Regions from separate parts of the Calidithermus timidus DSM 17022 genome, predicted to be linked through region 1. Evidence: riboswitches for the same ligand, from Rfam matches in the RefSeq annotation. Region 1 holds a riboswitch; the other holds the start of a gene.
What was found. A riboswitch is a leader RNA that binds a small molecule or an ion and turns the genes downstream of it on or off. The one in region 1 is predicted to bind FMN.

Region 1 (4,883 bases):
TAGGAGGGGCACCTCGAAGGAACCGGGGACCCAAGCGACCTCGAGGTCCTCCTCTGCCACATCGTGGGCCTTCAAGGCACCCACCGCTCCGTCCAGTAGTCGGCGGGTGATGAGGTCGTTCCAGCGCGCGACCACGATGCCAAAGCGCATCCCCGTGCCGATCAGCTTGCCCTCGTTGACCCTCATGGCAACCCCTCCGCACCCCTGAACTCCAGGCGGTGCCCGAGCCTGAGCCGCTTAGCCTCCAGATACCTCCGGTTGTGCGGGTTGTGGCCGGCCAGCAGCGGCACGGTTTCCACCACCTCCAGTCCGAAGGCGGCCAGGTCCGCCGCTTTTCGCGGGTTATTGCTCAAAAGCCGCAAGCGGCTCACCCCCAGCTCGCGCAAGATCTGGGCGCCCACGCCGTAATCGCGCAGGTCTGGCGCGAAGCCCAGGCGCTCGTTGGCCTCCACGGTGTCGGCCCCAAGGTCTTGCAGCGCGTAGGCCCGAAGCTTGTTCAACAACCCGATGCCGCGCCCCTCCTGACGCAGGTACACCAGCACGCCCCGGCCTTCCCGTGCGATGGCCCGCAGGGCGGCGTCGAGCTGCGCGCCACAGTCACAGCGCAGCGAATGCAGGGCGTCGCCGGTAAGACACTCGCTGTGTACGCGCACCAGCGGCGGCTTCCCATCGCCCACCTCACCCATGACCATGGCGAGGTGCTCGCCGCCATCCAGCGTGTCCAGGAAACCCAGCAGCCGGCAGAGGCCGTAAGGGGTGGGAAGGAGGGTCTGGGCCTCACATTGAACGAAGGTCTCGCTACGCCGACGGTAGGCGATGAGGTCGCGGATCGTGCCGACCTTGAGCCCCAGCCGTCCTGCGAGCTCGAGCAGTTGCGGCAGCCGGGCCATGTGGCCGTCCTCGGCCACGACCTCGCAGATCACCCCTGCCGGCTCGAGACCGGCCAGGCGCGCGAGGTCCACCGCCGCCTCGGTGTGGCCGGCGCGGCGCAGCACCCCACCGGCGCGGGCCACGAGGGGAAAGACGTGCCCCGGTCGGCGCAGGTCGCCGGGGCGCGTGGCCGGGTCGAGGCAGGCGCGGATGGTGGCCGCACGGTCGAAGGCGCTGATCCCGGTGCCACAGGAGAGGTGGTCCACCGATACGGTGAAGGCAGTGCCGTTGGGGTCGGTGTTGTGCGCGACCATCGGCTCCAGGCCCAGCGCTCTGGCGCGCTCGGCGGTGAGGGCAAGGCAGACCAGGCCCCGCCCCTCCCGGATCATCAGGTTGATCACCTCCGGCGTGGCGTGCTCGGCGGCGACCACGAAGTCCCCCTCGTTCTCGCGCCCCTCGTCATCTACCATCAGCACCGGGCGGCCACGCCGCACCTCGGCGACGATCTCCGGGATCGAGGCGAGAGGGCTCATCGGAGGACCTCCCGCGTCTGCAGGATGCGCTCGACGTACTTCGCCAGCAGGTCGGCCTCGAGGTTGACCACCGCACCCGGCGCGAGTTCGGCCAGGGTGGTGACCTCGAGGGTGTGCGGGATGAGCCAGAGCGAAAAAACCCCGCCACGCACCTCCACCACGGTGAGCGAAACCCCATCCACGCTCACCGACCCCTTCGGAACGAGGTAGGGCCTGAGCGCGGGTGGGGCCTCGACCTCGACCACCCAGGCCCCCGGCTGCGGCGACACGGCCACCACGGTGCCGGTGCCATCGACGTGCCCGCTGACCAGGTGACCGCCAAAGCGTCCATCCGCCCGCATGGCCCGCTCGAGGTTGAGGCGCGAGCCCACCTCCCAGCGCGGCGCGGTCTTGGCCACGGTCTCCTGCGAGAGGGCCACGCTGAAGCCCTCCTGGTCGAAGGCCATCACCGTGAGGCAGGCCCCGCTGCAGGCAACCGAGTCCCCCACGCGCATGCCCTCTAAAACCTTGCTCGCCCCGATGGTGACGACCCGGTTTCCCCCCTCTTCGCGGACCGCCAGCACCCGGCCCACCTCTTCAACAATCCCTGTAAACATCGTCCTCTCCCCGCTCGAGCCAAGGGACGTAGCCCTCGATCATCACGCCTTCTCCAAGCTGCTCCACCCGCACCCGCTCCAGCCGCACGGCGTCGGCCATCCGCGCGACACCGGCCCCGGCGACGGGCGTAGGGCCCCCGCCCCCCACGAGCTTGGGGGCTATGAAGGCCACGACCTTCCGCACCTTGCCCGCGTCGAAGAAGCCACCGGCCAGCCTCGAGCCGCCCTCGAGCAGAAGCCCAATCAGGCCCCGCGCTGCCAGCAACTCCAGCGCGGAGGCCAGGCTGACCCGCCCCTCCGGACCCGCCTCCAGCGCCACCACCTCGGCGCCGGCCCGGCGCAACGCCTCCACCCGCCGGCCCTCGGCCCGGTCGGTCGTCAGGATCAGCACCCGCGCAGCTTCCCCACGCGGCCCCGCCCGAAACAGCCGGGCCTGGGGCGGCGTTCGGGCTAAGGAGTCGAACACCACCTTCACCGGGTCGCGCGGTACGCGCGAGGGGACGGCGGGTGAGGGCAGGCGGCAGGTGAGTTCGGGGTCGTCGGCCAACACCGTGCCCACCCCCACCACCACCGCATCGAGCTCGTCACGCAGCACGTGAACCCGCTCCCTGGCCGCCTCCGTGCTCACCCAGCGGGCGTCGCCGGTCGAGGTGGCGGTCTTTCCATCCAGCGTCAGCGCGCTCTTGAAGACGACGAAGGGCTCGCGGCGGGTGATCCAGTGGCGAAAGACCTCCTGCTGCCGCTCGGCTTCCTCCCGCAGGAGCCCCGTCGTCACCGCCACCCCCGCTTGGGCGAGCTGCTCGAGCCCACGTCCGTTCACCAGGGGGTTGGGGTCTAGAGCCGCCACCACCACGCGGGAGACCCCGGCCTCGATCAGCGCCTGCGCGCAAGGTGGGGTGCGCCCGTGGTGGGCGCAGGGCTCGAGGGTGACGTAAGCCGTCGCCCCCCTGGCCCGCTCCCCCGCCTGGCGGAGGGCCACCACCTCGGCGTGGGGCTCCCCGGCGCGCGGGTGAAAGCCCGCGCCGACGACCTGCCCTTCGCGAACGAGGACGCAACCCACCGGGGGATTGGGGCTGGTGCGCCCCATCCCCCGGGCGGCAAGGTCAAGGGCCTGGCGCATGAACATAGCCTCCACGCCAGGCCCGCTTCGAGCCTCTGGGCCGAAGTTTCCGGGATAATGCACGCCTTGCGCTCGAGCGCAGGGGACGCTCGAGCTTTCCTCCTCCTTCTCCCATCCCGACTGTCACGGTCGGCTTCGGATTCTCACCGAATCGGGCCCAGGTTAGCGCAGATTTCCTGGGCTTCGCGGGCTTCCGCCACGGCCCATGGACCGGGGGCTCACCGCCGGTGGGGAATCGCACCCCGCCCCGAAGGAAGTTGAGCCTCGCGGCTCAGGGCAAAGATAACACACTCCGGCCCTCGCTCAACGCTAGGCCAGGTCACCATCCGGCGACCTGGCCGAAGATGCTCTGCTTTAGAGAATCTGCTCGGCCACCTCCACCCGCAGCAGCGCGCGCACGTTCTCGAAGTGGTTGGCGATGGTGGCCAGGCTCGAGCCGGCGAACAGCAGTCCAAGCACAAAAACTTAGGATACCTAAAGGCCTTGGGAATCCACCCCAGGCTCGAACGAAGCTATGGGTGGGTTGACTAAATTTTGGTCAAATTTCACCGTTGGGTTGGAGATTATCCCCTAGGCTCAGAGCATGGACATCGGGCAAAGCCACGTTGCCATTGTCATCACTCCCAGCGCTACCGTTCGTGCCTTGCTCGAGATGGTACTCGAGCAGGAAGGATTCAAAGCCATCTTTTTTACCACCCCCCACGAAGCCCTGAGCCTGCTGCGCGAAAGCGTCCCCTCCTTGCTCATCCTCGATGAAGGCCTAAAGCCCGACGCCTTCTCGGTGTCCGGGCGACTCAAGATGAGCCGCCGCCTGCGTGAAGTGCCCATTCTGATTCTCGTAAGCGAGCAAGACGACCGCACCCGCATCACCGCCGAGCTCTCCAGGGTGGACCACGTCATTCCCAAACCCTTCGAGGGTCGCCAGCTTCGTTCGCTGTTGCGCTCGCTGCTGCGCTCCAATACGACCCAGGAAGCAGCGTCGGGGTAAAAGCGGGCTCAGGGTGGCTGCTATTTCCAGTGTTCTACGTCTTGCCCATCGCCTAGGGTGCAAGACGCGCTACCTCCTTTGGGCAAACTCATCAAAAAGCCCGTAAATTACTCCCGATGCGTAGGCTCTGGCACTGGATCAAGGTTTTGTTGCTGGCGGGTTTCGTGGGCGGCTTGGGTGCTGGGGGCTACGTGGCCTACATGCTCACGCGTGATCTGCCCAGCCTCGAGGCCTTTGAGAACCTGCGCCTATCGGCCATCAGCGTGCTCTACGACCGCGAGGGCAACGCCATCGCCACCAAGGCCTCGGAGGAGGACGGGCGGGCAGTGAGCCGTACGCTCATCCAGCTCTCCGACGTCTCCCCTGCCGCCGTGAGCGCGGTGGTCTTCTCCGAGGACAAGCGCTTTTTCGAGCACTATGGTGTGGACTGGATCCGCCTGCTGGGCGGCTTGTACTACACCTTCCGCGGCGACCTCCAAGGCGGTTCGACCATCACCACCCAGGTGGTGAAGAACACGCTGCTGCGGGACATCGCCCTCGAGCGCAAGGGTATCAGCGGCCTGGAGCGCAAGCTCAAGGAATTTCCCCTGGCCATCGAGCTCGAGCGCCGCTACTCCAAGCAGGACATCCTCGAAGTCTACCTCAACGTCATCAACTGGGGCGGCAACGCCACGGGCATCTGGGCGGCGGCCAACGCCTATTTCGGCAAGGATCCCTCACGGCTGAGCCTGGCCGAAGGAGCCTATCTCGCCACCTTGATCCCCGGCCCCAACTCG
Region 2 (4,883 bases), 370 kb from region 1:
ACTGGGGTGCTACCAGGTTGTCCCTGGCGTACACCGCCGTAAAGCGGGTTCCTTCATAGTCGGTGATGCCCACGCTACCCTCGACGAGGGGCGCGTAGTAGGAGTGTACGAAATAGAAATAGCGCCCCGACAGCGCCTGGAAAAGGCCCTGGTATTCGACCGTGTTCCAACCCATCTGGGGCACGCGGCGTGCCCTGAAGCGGGCCAAAACCCCCGGCACCAGCCCTAAGCCGGCCACCTCAGGGGCCTCCTCGGAGCCTTCGAAGAGGATTTGCATCCCCACGCAGATGCCCAAAAAGGGCTTCCCGCTGGCGATATGCTCACGCACCACGCCCTCGAAACCCGAGGCCCGGAACGAGCGCATGACCTGGCCGAAGTGGCCCTGGCCGGGCAGCACCAGCAGGTCGGCTTTTTTGGCCTCGGCGGGGTCGGAGGAAACCCGCACCGCGTAACCGGTGGCCTCGAGCGCCTTGGCTGCGCTGCGCAGATTGCCCGAGCCGTAGTCGATGAGCAGGGTCTTCATAGGGCTTCCTTGGTGCTGGGTAAGTCGTCTCGGGTGAGACGGGTGGCGGTGTAAAGGGCCCGCGCCAGCGCCTTGAAACTGGCCTCGAGCACGTGGTGGGCTTCCCGACCCGCCAGCAAGCGCAGGTGCAGCGTCATACCCGCGTGGTTGCACAGCCCCCGCAGGAACTCGCGCAGGTGGTAGGCGCTCATGCCCCCCGGAGAGCCGTCAATGGCGAGTTCCTCGGGCGCAAAGGCCAGATGGGGTCGTCCGGAGAGGTCGAGCACGGCCTGCACCAGCGTCTCATCCATGGGCACGCTGGCCTCGCCGTAGCGCTCGAGCCCCCGCCCCTCGCCGATAGCCTGCTTCAGCGCCTGTCCCAACACGATGCCGGTGTCCTCGACGAGGTGGTGGGGCTCGACCTCGAGGTCTCCCTTGGCCTCCAACACCAGGTGGAAGCGTCCGTGGCGCTGGAAGGCGGCGAGCATGTGGTCGAAGAAGGGCAGCCCCGTGGCGATCCTGCCCTCCACGGGACCATCGAGGCCCAGGGTGAGCCGGATCCAGGTCTCGGCGGTGGCCCGCTCGACCGTCGCGCTACGCATGCCCCACCTCGGCCAGGGCAAAGGCGGCTTCCAAAAAGGCGTCGTTCTCGGCGGGCGTACCCACGCTCACCCGCAGAAAGCCCTCGAGCCCGGCGTAATGGTCCTGCCGCCGCACCAACACCCCGCGCCCCAGCAGCCCCGCGAAGGCCGCGGCAGCGTCCGGGGTGCGGACGAGCAGGAAGTTGGTGTGGCTGGGGTAGACCTCCCAGGTGGGGTGCTCGAGCAGGGCTTGGTACACGCGCTCGCGCTCGCGCACGATAGCCTGGGCGCGCTCGAGGGCGTAAGCGGGCTGCTCGAGCACGGTGAGCAGGATGGCGGCGGTATGGGCGGGCAGACCGAAGGGTGGGATCAGGTTCTGCAGCACTGCCGCCACCTCCGGCGAGGCCAGCAAGTACCCAGCGCGGATGCCCCCCAACCCCCAAGCCTTGGAGAAGGTGCGCAGCAGGGCCACGTTGGGGTTGGCCCTGGCCAAAGAACGATAGTCGGTGCCGGAGAACTGGTGATAGGCTTCGTCGAGCACCAGCAGCCAATCCCTCCGGGCGGCCTGCTCGGCCAGCGCCTCCACCTCGGCTTGGGCGAAGAGGGTGCCGGTAGGCGCGTGGGGCAGCGGCAAAAACAGCACGCCGGGCTCCCCTTCCATGGCCTCCAGCAGCTCCTCCAACGGCAGCCCGAAGCGCTCACCCAGCCGCACGGCACGGTAGGGCGTCGCGGCGATCTGCGCGGAAAAAGCATAGTGCGGGAAAGCCGGAGCCGTGTCCAGAACACGATTACCCGCCTGAGCCAGGCCCTGGATGATCAAGTTGGAACCAGGGCTCATCACGATGCCTTCGAAGGGCCACTCCAGCCACTCGGCCAGCCTCACCCGCACCTCCTCGGCGTGCAGCTCGGGGTAGCGGTTCCAGGGCAAGGCCGCCAGCCGCTCGAGCGCCCGCCGCTTGAGGGCTGGGGGAAGGTCGAGGGGGCTCTCGTTCTGGTCGAGCTTGATGCGGGCTTCCACCTTCTTGTAAGGGTAGCTGGGCAGGCCGCGCAGGTGCGGCTTGAAGGCATTCACAAGCGCGATTTTACCTTAGGAACGCGGGGGGGTAGATGCCGGGAGCCTGTAAAGCCTTTGCCTGTACATCGGCGTTTGACAAGCCTGCCACGGAGTGAATTAAACTGACTGCGGGTCGCCAGACCCATTCCTTCAGGGCGGAGTGCAAGTCTCCACCGGCGGTACAGCCCGCGAAGCCTGGAAATCTGCGGCACATCCAGGCCCGATTCGGTGAAATTCCGAAGCCGACCGTGAAAGTCGGGATGGGAGAAGGAGTGAAGCTCGAGTCACCTGGCTCGAGCGCAGAGCATGTCCAATACCTCATAACGCAAACCCCACACAACGCATGGCTTAAGGTAGCGTCGGTCGGTTCGTGCCTGACCGGGTTTCGCTTGGGTTGCACGTGTGGACCTGAGGTTTGCTCGAATGAAAAAGTGGGTTTTCGTCGTCGCTGCGCTACTGCTCTCGCTGGCTCAAGCCGAGAAGTTGCGGGTGGGGTTGGGCTACCTACCCGACGTGCAATTTGCACCGTTCTACGCGGGGGTGGTGGAGGGGATTTACGGGAAGAAGGGCCTCGAGATCGAGTTCCAGCACGGTTTTGCCAGCGAGCTTTACCCTCTGCTCGCGCAGGGCAAGCTCGACTTCGTGGTCGCCGACGCCGAGGACGTGATCGCGCTGCGGGCGCAGGGCATCCCGCTGAAGTACGTCATGGCGCTCTACCAGTCGGTGCCCAACGCCCTGTTCTCGCTGGCCGAGAAGAACATCAAGTCGGTGCGTGACCTCAAGGGCAAGACCATCGGCATGCCGGGGATGTTCGGGGTTTCGCTGACCTCGCTCCAGGCCATCCTGCGGGCAGCCGGGCTCAAGGAAAGCGACGTGAGGATCGTCAACATCGGCTTTACCCAGGCCGAAGCGGTGGTGCAGAAGCGGGTGGACGTGGCCATGGGCTTCATCAACAACGAGCCGGTCTTCCTGCAGAGCCAGGGGGTCAAGCTCAACGTGATCCCCGCCGGGCCCTACAACCGCTCGCCGGGCAACGGCATCATCAGCACAGATAGGGTGCTCGAGAACGCCGACCTCGCCCGACGCTTCCTTAGCGCCTCGCAGGAGGCCATGGCCTTCACCATCAGCAACCCGCGCAAGGCTTTCGAAGCCGCCAAAAAGTACGTGCAGAACCTCGACGAGGTGCGCTATGCGGTGCTCACCACCTCCATCCGGCTCTACGAATCGCCCTACAGCCGCCAGATGGGGCTAGGCTTCTCCAACCCCCAGGCCTGGGCCAGCAGCCTGAGCCTGCTCAAGGCCACCGGGCGCGTGAACACCACCCTCCCGGCGAGCGAGTTTTACACCAACGCCTTCCTGACGCCCAATTTGCAAGCGAGAAAGTAGGTTCTCGAGGAGGCAACGGTGGGCCTGAAGGGGCCCACCGTTGCTCACTTCTGCCTAGAGGTAAGTTTTGAACCACTCGAGCGTCATGCGCCAGGCATCTTCGGCGGCGTCCTTCTTGTAGTTGGCCCCCGTATCGTTGTGGAAGGCGTGGTTGGCTCCCTCATAGATCTTGATCTGGTAGCGGATGTTGGCCTTCTTGAGGGCTTCCTCGAGCGCAGGAATCCCCGCGTTGATGCGGGTGTCGTTACCCCCGTAGATGCCCAGCACTGCCGCTTTGATGCCCGGCACCTTGGCCAGGTCGGGGGCCGGGCCGTAGAAGGGCACCGCGGCCTTGAGTTCGGGCGCTTCGGTGGCCAGCCGCCAGGTGAGGCCGCCGCCGAAGCAGAAGCCCACCACCCCCAGCCGATCGGCCTGGACTCCCGGGGTGGCCTTGAGCACCTTGAGGGCCTCGAGCAAGTTGGCGACGTGCTCATCGCCAGAGGTCTGGGCCAAGAAGCTGGAGATCTGCGCGGTGTCGGTGATCCGGGCCGTTCCCCCGATCCTGGAGACGAGGTCGGGAGCGAGGGCAATATAGCCTGCCTTGGCGACCCTGCGAGCGACGTCTTGGATGTGGGGCTGCAACCCCCGGTTCTCGTGGATCACCAGGATGCCCGGAGCCGCCGTGACCCCTTTAGGCCTGACCCGGTAAGCCATGTGGGTAAAGCCGCGGGCCTGGTACTCGATCATCTCAGCCTCGATGGCCGGATCGTTGGGGTCTACCAGCGGCTGGCCCTGTGGAGGGGTAGCCTGGGCCACGACCTCCTGGGCCTGGGCCAGCTCCGCCGGGCTGGCAGCCATACCCAGCGAGCCCAGCAGGGCCTGCGCCCCCCCGACCCCGCCCCCCAGCAGCACCATGCGGCGCAGGAACTCCCGGCGCTCGAGTTCGCCTTCACGGTAATCCTCGGCAAATTCCTCGACGACGTAGCGGTACAGGTCCTGACGTCCCGATTCCATGCCCTACCTCCTTTTCCTCGCCACAACCAGAGGTCATTCAACACCACCACCCCCCCTGTAGCGCTAGGGCACAGGTTGCATTTACCCCCGGCGGAGACCATGCCGGGTTCAAAGCGGTTCTGTGGGTTACTTCCGCTCCACCTGCATCGCCTTACGCTGCGCCTCCTCGAGCGCGGCTTTGGCGCCGATCCCCCCCTTGAGGGCCCGCTCGAGGGCGTCCTCGAGGAAGCTGTACCAAAGCACGAACTCAGGGTCCTGCAGCCACACGTCGGCGTTCTCGACCTGGGAGAAGGCCACCCGGCGGCGAGGATCGGCTTTGTACCAGTCCTCCAGCAGCGGCTGGGCTGCACGGCGCATGGGCATGTAG

Region 2: it holds a riboswitch for FMN, as region 1 does, so the genes downstream of both, B047_RS0102830 (ABC transporter substrate-binding protein) here and ribD (bifunctional diaminohydroxyphosphoribosylaminopyrimidine deaminase/5-amino-6-(5-phosphoribosylamino)uracil reductase RibD) in region 1, are expected to answer to the same signal.

Annotation. Positions count from the first base shown of each region.
Region 1 covers NZ_KB890687.1:198,846-203,728, forward strand. The annotation lists gene ribH (6,7-dimethyl-8-ribityllumazine synthase) at 1-186, opposite strand, end outside; gene B047_RS0100955 (bifunctional 3,4-dihydroxy-2-butanone-4-phosphate synthase/GTP cyclohydrolase II) at 183-1,403, opposite strand; gene B047_RS0100960 (riboflavin synthase) at 1,400-1,999, opposite strand; gene ribD (bifunctional diaminohydroxyphosphoribosylaminopyrimidine deaminase/5-amino-6-(5-phosphoribosylamino)uracil reductase RibD) at 1,980-3,125, opposite strand; FMN riboswitch at 3,219-3,378, opposite strand; gene B047_RS0100975 (response regulator) at 3,703-4,107, shown strand; gene B047_RS0100980 (transglycosylase domain-containing protein) at 4,224-4,883, shown strand, end outside.
Region 2 covers NZ_KB890687.1:564,702-569,584, reverse strand. The annotation lists gene hisH (imidazole glycerol phosphate synthase subunit HisH) at 1-523, opposite strand, end outside; gene hisB (imidazoleglycerol-phosphate dehydratase HisB) at 520-1,104, opposite strand; gene B047_RS0102835 (pyridoxal phosphate-dependent aminotransferase) at 1,097-2,155, opposite strand; FMN riboswitch at 2,280-2,413, shown strand; gene B047_RS0102830 (ABC transporter substrate-binding protein) at 2,561-3,523, shown strand; gene B047_RS0102825 (dienelactone hydrolase family protein) at 3,578-4,516, opposite strand; gene B047_RS0102820 (ABC transporter substrate-binding protein) at 4,643-4,883, opposite strand, start outside.